One region of the Salinicola sp. CR57 genome, then DNA from elsewhere that is predicted to be linked to it. Evidence: predicted binding sites of a transcription regulator. Region 1 holds the regulator's gene; the other holds the start of a gene.
The links. Region 1 encodes PhoB, which activates phosphate uptake and scavenging genes when phosphate is short. Its sites were predicted from a motif close to TGTCATANNNNTGTCANA; they were not measured.
Positions count from the first base shown of each region.

Region 1 (4,976 bases):
GCGTTGTCGGCATTCTGGCGTACGGTCTGGGTCAGTTCCTCCATGCTGGAGGCCGTCTCGCCGACGGATGCCGCCTGCTGTTCGGTTCGCGCCGCCAGATCCTGGTTGCCGCTGTGGATCTGGCCCACGCCGACGGTGATGGTGGTCGAGGCGTGGCGAACGTTGGTCATCGATTCGGCCAGGTGAATCCGCATGCCCTCGATGGCTGCGAGCAGGCTGTGGCGGTCGCCGGCGCCGATCTTCAGCGCGGTGGTGAGATCGCCCTCGGCCATGCCTTGGATCGCGTCTCGCGCCTGGCGCGGGTCGCCTCCCAGGTCGCCCAGCACGTTGCGGATGATCCAGCCCATGATCAGCGTGATGATGATGCCGATGGCACCGGCGATCAGGCTCATCTTCAACACGCCGGCCCAGAACGCCTGCTGGATGTCGCTGATATAGACGTTGGCGGCGAGATACCAGTCCCACTCGGGGACGTAGCGCACGTAGTTGAGGCGCGATATGTCCTGGCCATCGGCGTTGGTGGAGGTGTACTCCAGGGTGCCATCGTCGGGGGAGTCCGCCAGCGCCTTGAGCTCGCGATAGAAATAGATGCCGTTGTCGTCGCGGAAACCGCTCATGTCCGTGCCGATTTCGCGCTTGGGGTGATAGACCAGATGGATGTTGCTGTCGAAGGCGTAGACATAGCTGCCGTCGAGATCCAGGGCCGACAGGTTCCTGCGCGCGAAATCCTTGGCGGCTTGTTCGGAGAACTCGCTATCGTTGGCGCGTTCGACATAACGCTCGACCAGTGTCTGGGCGCTGGTCACGAAGCTCTTGAGACTGCTGACGCGCTCGGCCATCAGTGTCTCGCGCTTCTCCAGGGCCATCCAGCCCACCAACACCAGCATGCCGAACCACATCAGTCCCACCGTGATCCAGAGTTTTTGCCGCATCGTCATCGCGAAAACCGTCCCTTTCCTAGCTACCTGCCGATTCATATGGAGGATTAAACTAATAATCCGCCCACTTTATCGGCAGCCTCTAATCAAGATTGAGAGATCGATTCCTACGATTTCGGTGTGATGCGCTTGGTCTGGTCTGGTCTGGTCTGGTCTGGCCGTGGCACGCCGTGCGTTGCCCGACGCGGTTCGGCGATCGTGCCGGCATGGGTGGAGGGGCGTCCGCCGTGGGTAGCGACGGCCTCGTTCAGGGGGATGGCGCCGACCCTGTGTCAGCGCCGACCAGTCGCGTAGCGGGGAACACGCAGCGGAAGCGCGCGCCGAGCCCCGGGCGGCTGACGATTTCCAGGCTGGCGTCGTGGCGCAGCAGCACGTGCTTGACGATGGCCAGGCCCAGCCCCGTGCCGCCGGTGGCGGCGCTGCGGCCCTTGTCGACGCGATAGAAGCGCTCGGTCAGTCGCGGAATATGGACGGGATCGAAACCCTCGCCGTTGTCTTCCACTTCGATGGCGGCGCCGTCGTGCCAAGGCTTCCAGCGCAGGGTGATGGTGCTGCCTTCCGGTGTGTAGCGAACGGCGTTGAAGACCAGGTTGGAGACGGCACTGCGTATCTCCTTGGTGTTCGCCAGCAGCCGTCGCGACTCGTCGGCTTCTATCGACAACTGGTGGTGTTGTGCGCTCAACTCCCGGGCATCGGCGACGATATCGTGGAGCAGCGTCGTCACGTCCAGCGTATCGCGGTCGTCGTCGGGGCTATCGATCTCGAGCCGCGACAGCAGCAGCAGATCCTCGACCAGGTGCTGCATGCGCATGGTCTGCGCCTGCATCTGGCCGAACCCGCGCTGCCAGCGCTGGGGCAACTGGTCGGCGTGGTCCGAGTAGGTTTCGAGATAACCGGCCAGCACCGTCAGTGGCGTGCGCAGCTCATGGGAGACGTTGGCGACGAAGTCGCGGCGCATCATCTCCAGCTGATGCAGCCGGGACACGTCCCGCGCCATCAGCAGGCGTTCGTTGTCGCCGAACAGGGTGAGATGGAACTGCAGGGTACGATTGGCCTGGACCGGGGAGGGAATCAGTAGCGGCTCGCGATAGTCGCCCGTCTCGAAGTAGGCGATGAAACGGGGATCGCGCAGGAAGTTGGTGATCGGCTGACCGCGGTCGTGATCGGGCTGCAGGCCGAGCATGTCGCCGGCGGCGCTGTTCCACCACTCCAGGTCGCCATTGGGATCCAGCATCACCACGCTGTCGCGCATCGCCTCGCAGGAGTCCTGGATGCGCCGCAGAATATCGCGCAGTCGTTGCTGCAGCTGGGTCTGGGCTTTCTGATAGTGATACAGGCGATCGAACAGGTCGCCCCAGACTCCGGTGCCGGGTGGTGGCGCCTCGCGGGGATTCTTCAGCAGCCAGACATAGAGCATGCGCACGTGGCACAGGTGGAGGAAGACATAGAGCCCCAGGCCAGCCGCTAGCCCCCAGCCCAGCCCGGCGAGCAGGTCGCCGCCCAGCTTGCCGAGCAACAGTCCCATGGCGCCGAGCCCGAACAGCATGTAGCCGAGGCGCCACAGTTCGTTGATCCAGTAGCGCACGTCCTGACTTACTCCCTGACCGAAAAGCGGTAGCCGGTGCCGCGCACGGTCTGGACCAGATGCTGGTGCGCTTCGCCGAGGGATTTGCGCAGCCGGCGGATATGCACATCGACGGTACGCTCTTCCACGTAGACGTTGCCGCCCCAGACCTGATCCAGCAACTGGCTGCGGGTGTAGGCACGTTCCTGGTGGGTCATGAAGAACTGCAGCAGACGATACTCGGTCGGGCCGATCTCCAGGGCGCCACCATGGGAGGTGACGCGGTGGCTGGAGGGGTCGAGCCGCAGCCCCTCGACCTCGACCGCCTCCTCGATACCCGGCGGCGTGGCCCGGCGCAGTACCGCCTTGAGTCGGGCCACCAGCTCGCGCGGCGAAAAGGGCTTGGTGATGTAGTCGTCGGCGCCCGCCTCCAGCCCCTGGACCTTGTTGTCCTCTTCACCCTTGGCGGTGAGCAGGATGATCGGCATCTCGGCGGTAGCCTCCTCGCGCTTCAGCCGACGCGCGAGCTCGATGCCGCTGGTGCCGGGCATCATCCAGTCGAGCAGCATCAGGTCGGGTTTCTGGTCCAGCGCCATGGCGTGGCCGGTCTGGGCGTTGTCGGCTTCCAGCACGCGATAATCGGCCATTTCCAGGGCAACGGCGATCATTTCGCGGATAGATGCTTCATCGTCAACGATGAGTACGGTCTTGGAGCTCATGCGTAGTGCCTCGAGTGAGCCGCCGGTTCGCTTTGTTGCGTGGCGTCGATGACGCCATCGGACGTAGCGACCGGCCGTGACAGAACGGTGACGATTACATCGTGAGAATATGACATCGATATGACAGTTACGACAATCGCGTCCTTCAGACCGGCGGCCACAGCGCCAGGACCAGCCCGGCGAACAGCAAGAGTCCCGACCAGAAGTTGTTGAGGAAGGCCTGGAAGCAGGGGCCGCGCTCGCGCTCCCGGATCAGCCACTGCTGATAGACGAAGGTCGCCGCCATCGCTGCCAGCCCCAGCCAGAAGAACCCACCCAGTGCCAGCCGCGCTCCGACCCAGGCCAGCAGCGCCAGGGTCAGCAGCTGCAGCAGGCCGATGATCAGCTTGTCGGCGCGGCCGAACAGGCGCGCGGTGGACTTGACCCCGATCTTGATGTCGTCGTCGCGATCGACCATGGCATATTGGGTGTCGTAGGCCACGGTCCAGGCGACGTTGGCGAGCAGCAGCAGCCACGCCTCCAGCGGCAGGCTGCGGCTCACCGCCATGAACGCCATCGGGATGCTCCACGAGAATGCCATGCCCAGCACCACCTGGGGCAGGTGGGTGTAGCGCTTCATGAAGGGGTAGAGCGCGGCCAGCGCCACGCCGACGAAGGAGAGCAGCACCGTGGCCAGGTTGGTGAAGCAGACCAGCACGAAGGACGCCGCCACCAGCGCCGCGAACAGGAGCTTGGCTTCCTGCTCGCGGATGCGTCCGGTGGCCAGCGGGCGCTCCCGGGTGCGCTTGACGTGGCCGTCGATCTTGCGGTCGGCGTAGTCGTTGACCACGCAGCCGGCGGCGCGCATCAGATAGACGCCGAGCACGAAGATGATCAGGTTGGCGCGATCCGGCAGGCCGCCGGCGGCGAGCCACAGCGCCCACAGCGTCGGCCACATCAGCAGCCAGGTGCCGATCGGCTTGTCGAGCCGGGTCAGGCGCAGGAAGTCCGGCAGGCGGGCGAGGCCGCGGGGCGTGGAAGGGGAACCGGCGCTGGGCATACGAATCTCCGAAACGGCAAGGCCTCTGAATCGGCAACGACTTTACTGCAACTGCGGCCTCGCTTCGAGGTGGGAGCCGTCGTTCAGGTCGTCGGTCGTCGTCCCGGGAGAGCCAGGCCCAGGTCCTCCGCCATTTCGTGCAGGAAGCACTCCTGCACCAGCAGTTGAATGCTGCCGTGACGGAAACGTGACCGCCGCAGCCACACGCCCTCCGCGTCCGCGGAGACTCGCGCCACCTCGATCGGGTCGCGTTGCAGGTCGGGCTGCGCGAATAGCCAACTCCCCAGCGAACGCTCGCCCAGCGTGCGCAGGCGCCGACAACCGGTACGATCCAGTGGGGTGACCGAGCGCGCCGCCACCCACGGTCGCTCGCCGCTCATCAGCGTGACCTCGCGTATCCAGGCGAGGTCGGTCGGCGCCAGCCCCAAGGCAAGCGCCTCGTCGCGGCGCGGTCGTTCGACGCCCTGGTGTTCCAGCCTGACCCGGAAAGGGCGCCTGGAGGCCGCGACCAACCGGGCGGTGAGCGAATCGGTAGAGCCTACCCACTGCCACCAGGCGGCGCTCATGCAAGGTCGGCGGGTGACGGCGGGAACCCAGCGAATCCATCGCCAGGATCGTTCGGCGGGCGACATTGCATGGCAGTAACAAGCTGAGGGCACGCGAAGCGACTCCATCAGGACGCATCAGGGAAGCGCCGTGGAACGGTCAGGAACCAC
Region 1 is NZ_PZJL01000001.1:507,721-512,696, reverse strand. Features, by position in the region: gene DOM56_RS02385 (methyl-accepting chemotaxis protein) at 1-938, opposite strand, end outside; gene phoR (phosphate regulon sensor histidine kinase PhoR) at 1,186-2,523, opposite strand; gene phoB (phosphate regulon transcriptional regulator PhoB) at 2,532-3,221, opposite strand; gene ubiA (4-hydroxybenzoate octaprenyltransferase) at 3,367-4,260, opposite strand; gene DOM56_RS02365 (chorismate lyase) at 4,344-4,826, opposite strand.

Region 2 (4,976 bases), 430 kb from region 1:
CTTCCAGCGCCTCCACCGGGCGCCGATCGATCTCCTCGATCGCTTCGCCCAATAGCTTGCCGAGAAAACCGATCGACCGGAACATGATCGCGATGATCCCGGCCAGCACGCCGGGGCCGAAGATCGCCACGAACAGCAGGGCCCAGATCAGCGTGTTGACCGAGCGGCTCGAGACCAGGATGAAACGCCCCAGCCACAGCGTGAAACGGTTGGGGGTCGTGTTCTGGGCCGCGATGTAGGCGATCGGCAGCGACAGGAAGACGGCTACGAACGTGGCGATGGTGGCGATGTTGAGCGTCTCGACCAGTGCCCACAGGATCGCCCGCAGGTTGCTCACGTCCGGCGGCACCATGCGCCCGAACAGGTCACCGACCTGGGCCGGGGCATCCCACACCCAGGGCCAGATGATATCGATGCTCTCCACCGCCCACACCACGGCCGCTGCCACGACCAGCAGTGTCAGGAAGCGCTTCCAGCGCTGTTGCGGGGTATAGCGCGCCCAGGTGCGCTCGGCAACGGTCTGCGTCATCCGATGTTCCTCCTGATCCGACCGCTGATCGCTTCGCTGACCAGAATCACGCCGATGATCACCAGCGTGATCGCCAGGGCGAAGTCGTAGTCGTAGCGGCCGAAAGCGTTCATCAGCGTCGAGCCGATGCCGCCGGCGCCGACGATACCGACCACCGCCGACGCCCGCAGGTTGCTGTCGAGCTGATAGATGCCGAGGCCGATCTGGCGCGGCATGATCTGCGGCAGCACGGCGAACTGCAGCACGCTGATATAGCGGGTGCCGCTGGCACGTAGCGCTTCCACCTGACCCCAGTCGATCTCCTCGATTCGCTCGGCCAGCATCTTGGCGACGAAGCCGATCGAGTAGAGCGTCAGCGTCAGGATGCCGGCCACCGGACCGAACCCCACCGCCTTGACGAACAGGATCGCCACGATCACCGGGTGGAAGCTGCGCGCCAGGATGATGATGGCCCTGCCAATCATGTAGATCGGCCTGGCGGCGATGTTGCGGGCCGCCATGAACGCGATGGGAACGCTCAGCGCGAGACCCAGCAGCGTCGCCAGGATGGCGATCTGCAGGCTTTCGAGGAAGCCGTCGATGAGCAGCTCATAGCGGTCGAAGTTGGGCGGAAAGGCGCCGGAGAAAATCCGCGCGGCACGGGTCATGCCCTGGCTGATGCGATCGAGATCGAACGGCAGGATCGAGATCGCCCACACGGCGTAGATCGCGACGCCCACGACCAGCCCCCAGCGCAGCACTGGATTGGCGATGAACGGTGGCTTGCGCCAGTGTCGCCGCGACGACGGGACCGTCTGATCGGTGCTGGTGCTCATGACACCACCGCCGGTGAGTGGGCCGACCCGCTCTCGGCCTGCTGACGTGCCTCCCCCGGGGTGCCGCTGTAGACGGCATCCATCGCCTCCTGGTCCAGGTCGGCGGGAACGCCATCGAAGATCAGCTTGCCGAATCGCATGCCGACGATGCGCTGGGTGTATTCACGCGCTTCGGCCACGTTGTGGATGTTGATCAGTACCGGGAGCGACAGCTCCTGGGAGAGCGTCTGCAGCAGCTCCATGATCTGGCGCGAGCTCACCGGATCCAGCGAGGCCGTGGGCTCGTCGGCGAGCAGAATTTCCGGTTGCTGCATCAACGCCCGAACCACGCCGACACGCTGACGTTCGCCACCGGAGAGTGCATCGGCGCGTTTGTTGGCGTAGTGCGCGATGCCGACGCGCTCCATCAGGTGGTAGGCGCGCTCGATGTCTTCCGCCGGGTACTTGCGCAGTGCCGCCCGCCAGTAGGGGATATAACCCAGCCTCCCACACTGGACGTTCTCCATCACCGTCAGGCGATCCACCAGGTTGAAGCCCTGGAAGATCATCCCGATGCGCCGGCGCGCCTTGCGCAGCTCTTCACGCTTGAGATGCGTCAACTCCAGGCCGTTGAGCTCGATGCTGCCTTCCGTGGGCTCCACCAGCCGGTTGATGCAGCGCAGCAGGGTGCTCTTGCCGGCCCCCGAAGCGCCGATGATCGATACCACCGATTCACCGGGAACGTCGAGATCGAGCCCGCGCAGCACCGGCTCGCCATGGCCGTACCGTTTGATCAGATTCTGAATGCGCAGCATGGGAGATCCTCTGCTGACGGCGCCATCGGCCTTCGTGGCCGATGGCGCCGCCTGTGGTTCGGCGGATTACTCGACGTTTTCCTGGGAGTAGACGACGCCATTGGCGTCCTGAATGTCGCGGATGACTTCCCAATCCTTCTGATAAGTGACCGGGATGAACTTGGTCACGCCGTCGAACTCCTCGCCCAGCTCGGTGCCTTTCATGTCGAAGCTGAAGAAGGCCTCCTTGATCTTGTCGATCAGCTCGGGCTTGAGGTTGTAGGCATAGGTATAGGAGGTGGTGGGGAAGCGCTTGGACTCGAACACGATCTTGACCTCTTCCGGGTCGTAGAGGCCCCGCTCGGCCATCCGATCGACCACCTCGGAGGCGACCGGCGCAGCGTCGTAGTCCCCCGCCACCACGCCCAGCATCGACTGGTCGTGGGAGCCCGAGTAGACCACTTCGTAGTCTTCGTCGGGGGTAATGCCCTGCTTCGGGAACAGGGCGCGCGGCGCCAGGTTGCCGGAGTTGGAGGTGGGGGAGGTGTGCGCCACGCGCTTGCCCTTGAGATCGCTCAGCTCGTCGATGCCGCTGTCCTTGCGGGTGTAGACCTGCAAGGTATAGCCGAACTCGCCGTCGTCGCTGCCCATGATCGCGAACGGCACCGCCCCGGCGAGGTTGACCGCGAACGGCGTCGGCCCGGTGGAGAAGCCCGCGACCTGGATGCGCCCGCTGCGCATCGCTTCGATCTCGGCAGCATTCGATTGCACGGCGTAGAAGCGAACGTCCTTGCCGGTGACATCGCGGAGGTGCTCGATGAACGGTTCCCAGATATCGGCGTAGATCGCCGGGTCCTCGACCGGGGTATAGGCGAAGACCAGCGGATCGGGGTCGAGATATTGGGATTCGTCGGTCGGCGCATCGGCGACCAGATCGCCGTCGGCGTCGCAGTACATGGGCGCCAGGTCCCCGCGTTGCGGGCACGCATCGGCGGCCTGCGTCGAGAGAGCGAGGCCGCAGCCGAGTAGCAGCGTGGTCAACAGGGAAAGCGGCAGGCGCAGCGAGGGGGAGCTGGAGGATTCGAGGCGTCGTAGCATGGCGGATCTCCTGGAACGGAGGTTGTTATAAGCGACACCGGCCGCGCGATTTGTCGATCTCTTTATAGATGCTTTCGGTGTCATGGTTTTGTCACAGTGTGCGCAAAATTCGGCGTAAAGCGCATACGACTTTCGCTAATGACTGCGTTTCATGTTCGTTTCCGAGCAGGAAGAAGAAAGTTGGTGTTTTTATTGTTATGTTATAACATTGGTTTTTCGCGACGCTCCGGAGGAGACTGCCATGCCGTTACCGCTTATCGAGGAAGAGAGCCAACTGCTGGCAATGCCCGAGAACGCCTACATGAACGAGGCTCAGCTCGACTTCTTCCGACGGCGTCTGCTGGTGGAGCAGGCGGGGCTCGAAGCGGCGCTTGAAGAGACTCGCCGCACCATCGTCGACAGCCGTGGTGTCGGCGACGAGGCCGACCTGGCCGCCAACGAGGAGACGTTGCGTCTGCTACTACGCCAGGCCGACCGTGAGACCCGGCTGCTGCGCAAGGTTGCCGGTACCCTCAAGCGGTTGGATGAGGGCGACTATGGATTCTGCGAAGAGACCGGCGCGCCGATCGGCCTGCGACGATTGTTGCTGAGACCCACCGCCACGCTCTGTCTCGAGGCCAAGCAGCGTCAGGAGCAGCGCGAGCACCATTACGCCAAGCGACACAGCGCCTGACACCTCGCTTGTCGGCGACCCAAGACATCGACGGCCCGCCCGATACAGAGGCCGACCCGGACCGACCTTGCTGGAGGAATCCATGAATCCCTTACCCGTTACCGTGCTTTCCGGCTTTCTCGGCGCCGGCAAGACCACGCTGCTCAACCATCTGCTCAACAACCGTGACGGCCGCCGTATCGCGGTGATCGTCAACGACATGAGCGAGATCAATATCGACGCCGCCCTGGTCGAGCGCGAAGTCGATCTCAACCGTGCCGAAGAGAAGCTGGTCGAGATGAGCAATGGCTGCATCTGCTGCACCCTGCGCGAAGACCTGCTGATCGAGGTGAACCGTCTCGCCGAGGAGGGCCGCTTCGACTACCTGGTGATCGAATCCACCGGCATCTCCGAGCCGCTGCCGGTGGCCGAGACCTTTACCTTCGAGGATGAACAGGGCCGCAGCCTGTCCCAGGTGGCACGCCTGGATACCCTGGTCACCGTGGTCGACGGTGCCAACTTCCTGACCCAGTACTACGAGGCCAAATCGCTGGCCGAGGCGGGTGAAAGCCTGGGCGAGGAGGACGAGCGCAACGTCGCCGACCTGCTGGTCGACCAGATCGAGTTCTGCGACGTGCTGCTGATCTCCAAGAGCGATCTGATCGACGCCGGCCAGCTCGCCGAGGTCGAGGCGGTGCTCAGAACCCTCAATCCGGATGCCGAGATCCATGCCATCAGCCACGGCCAGATCGGGTTGGACCGGGTGCTCGATACCGGCCGCTTCAGCTTCGAGAAGGCCCAGCTTGCCCCCGGCTGGCTCAAGGAGCTGCGCGGTGAACACGTCCCCGAGACCGAGGAGTACGGCATCAGCAGCTTCAGTTTCGAAGCGCGCCGCCCGTTCCACCCGCAGCGCTTCTTCGAGCTGTTGCACTGCGACTGGGGTGACGGCCGCCTGCTGCGCTCCAAGGGCTTCTTCTGGCTCGCTAGTCGTCCCGAGTTCGCCGGCCAGTGGAGCCAGGCCGGCGGTATTGCCCATCACGGTTTCGCCGGTCTGTTCTGGCGTGCGGTACCCGAGTCGCGCTGGCCCCAGGACCCGGAGTATCTCGCCT
Region 2 is NZ_PZJL01000001.1:74,404-79,379, reverse strand. Features, by position in the region: gene phnE (phosphonate ABC transporter, permease protein PhnE) at 1-529, opposite strand, end outside; gene phnE (phosphonate ABC transporter, permease protein PhnE) at 526-1,344, opposite strand; gene phnC (phosphonate ABC transporter ATP-binding protein) at 1,341-2,138, opposite strand; gene phnD (phosphate/phosphite/phosphonate ABC transporter substrate-binding protein) at 2,205-3,215, opposite strand; gene DOM56_RS00330 (TraR/DksA C4-type zinc finger protein) at 3,457-3,888, shown strand; gene zigA (zinc metallochaperone GTPase ZigA) at 3,971-4,976, shown strand, end outside.
Region 2: a site for PhoB is predicted at 3,294-3,311, ahead of phnD (phosphate/phosphite/phosphonate ABC transporter substrate-binding protein). Genes of this name have one in related genera too.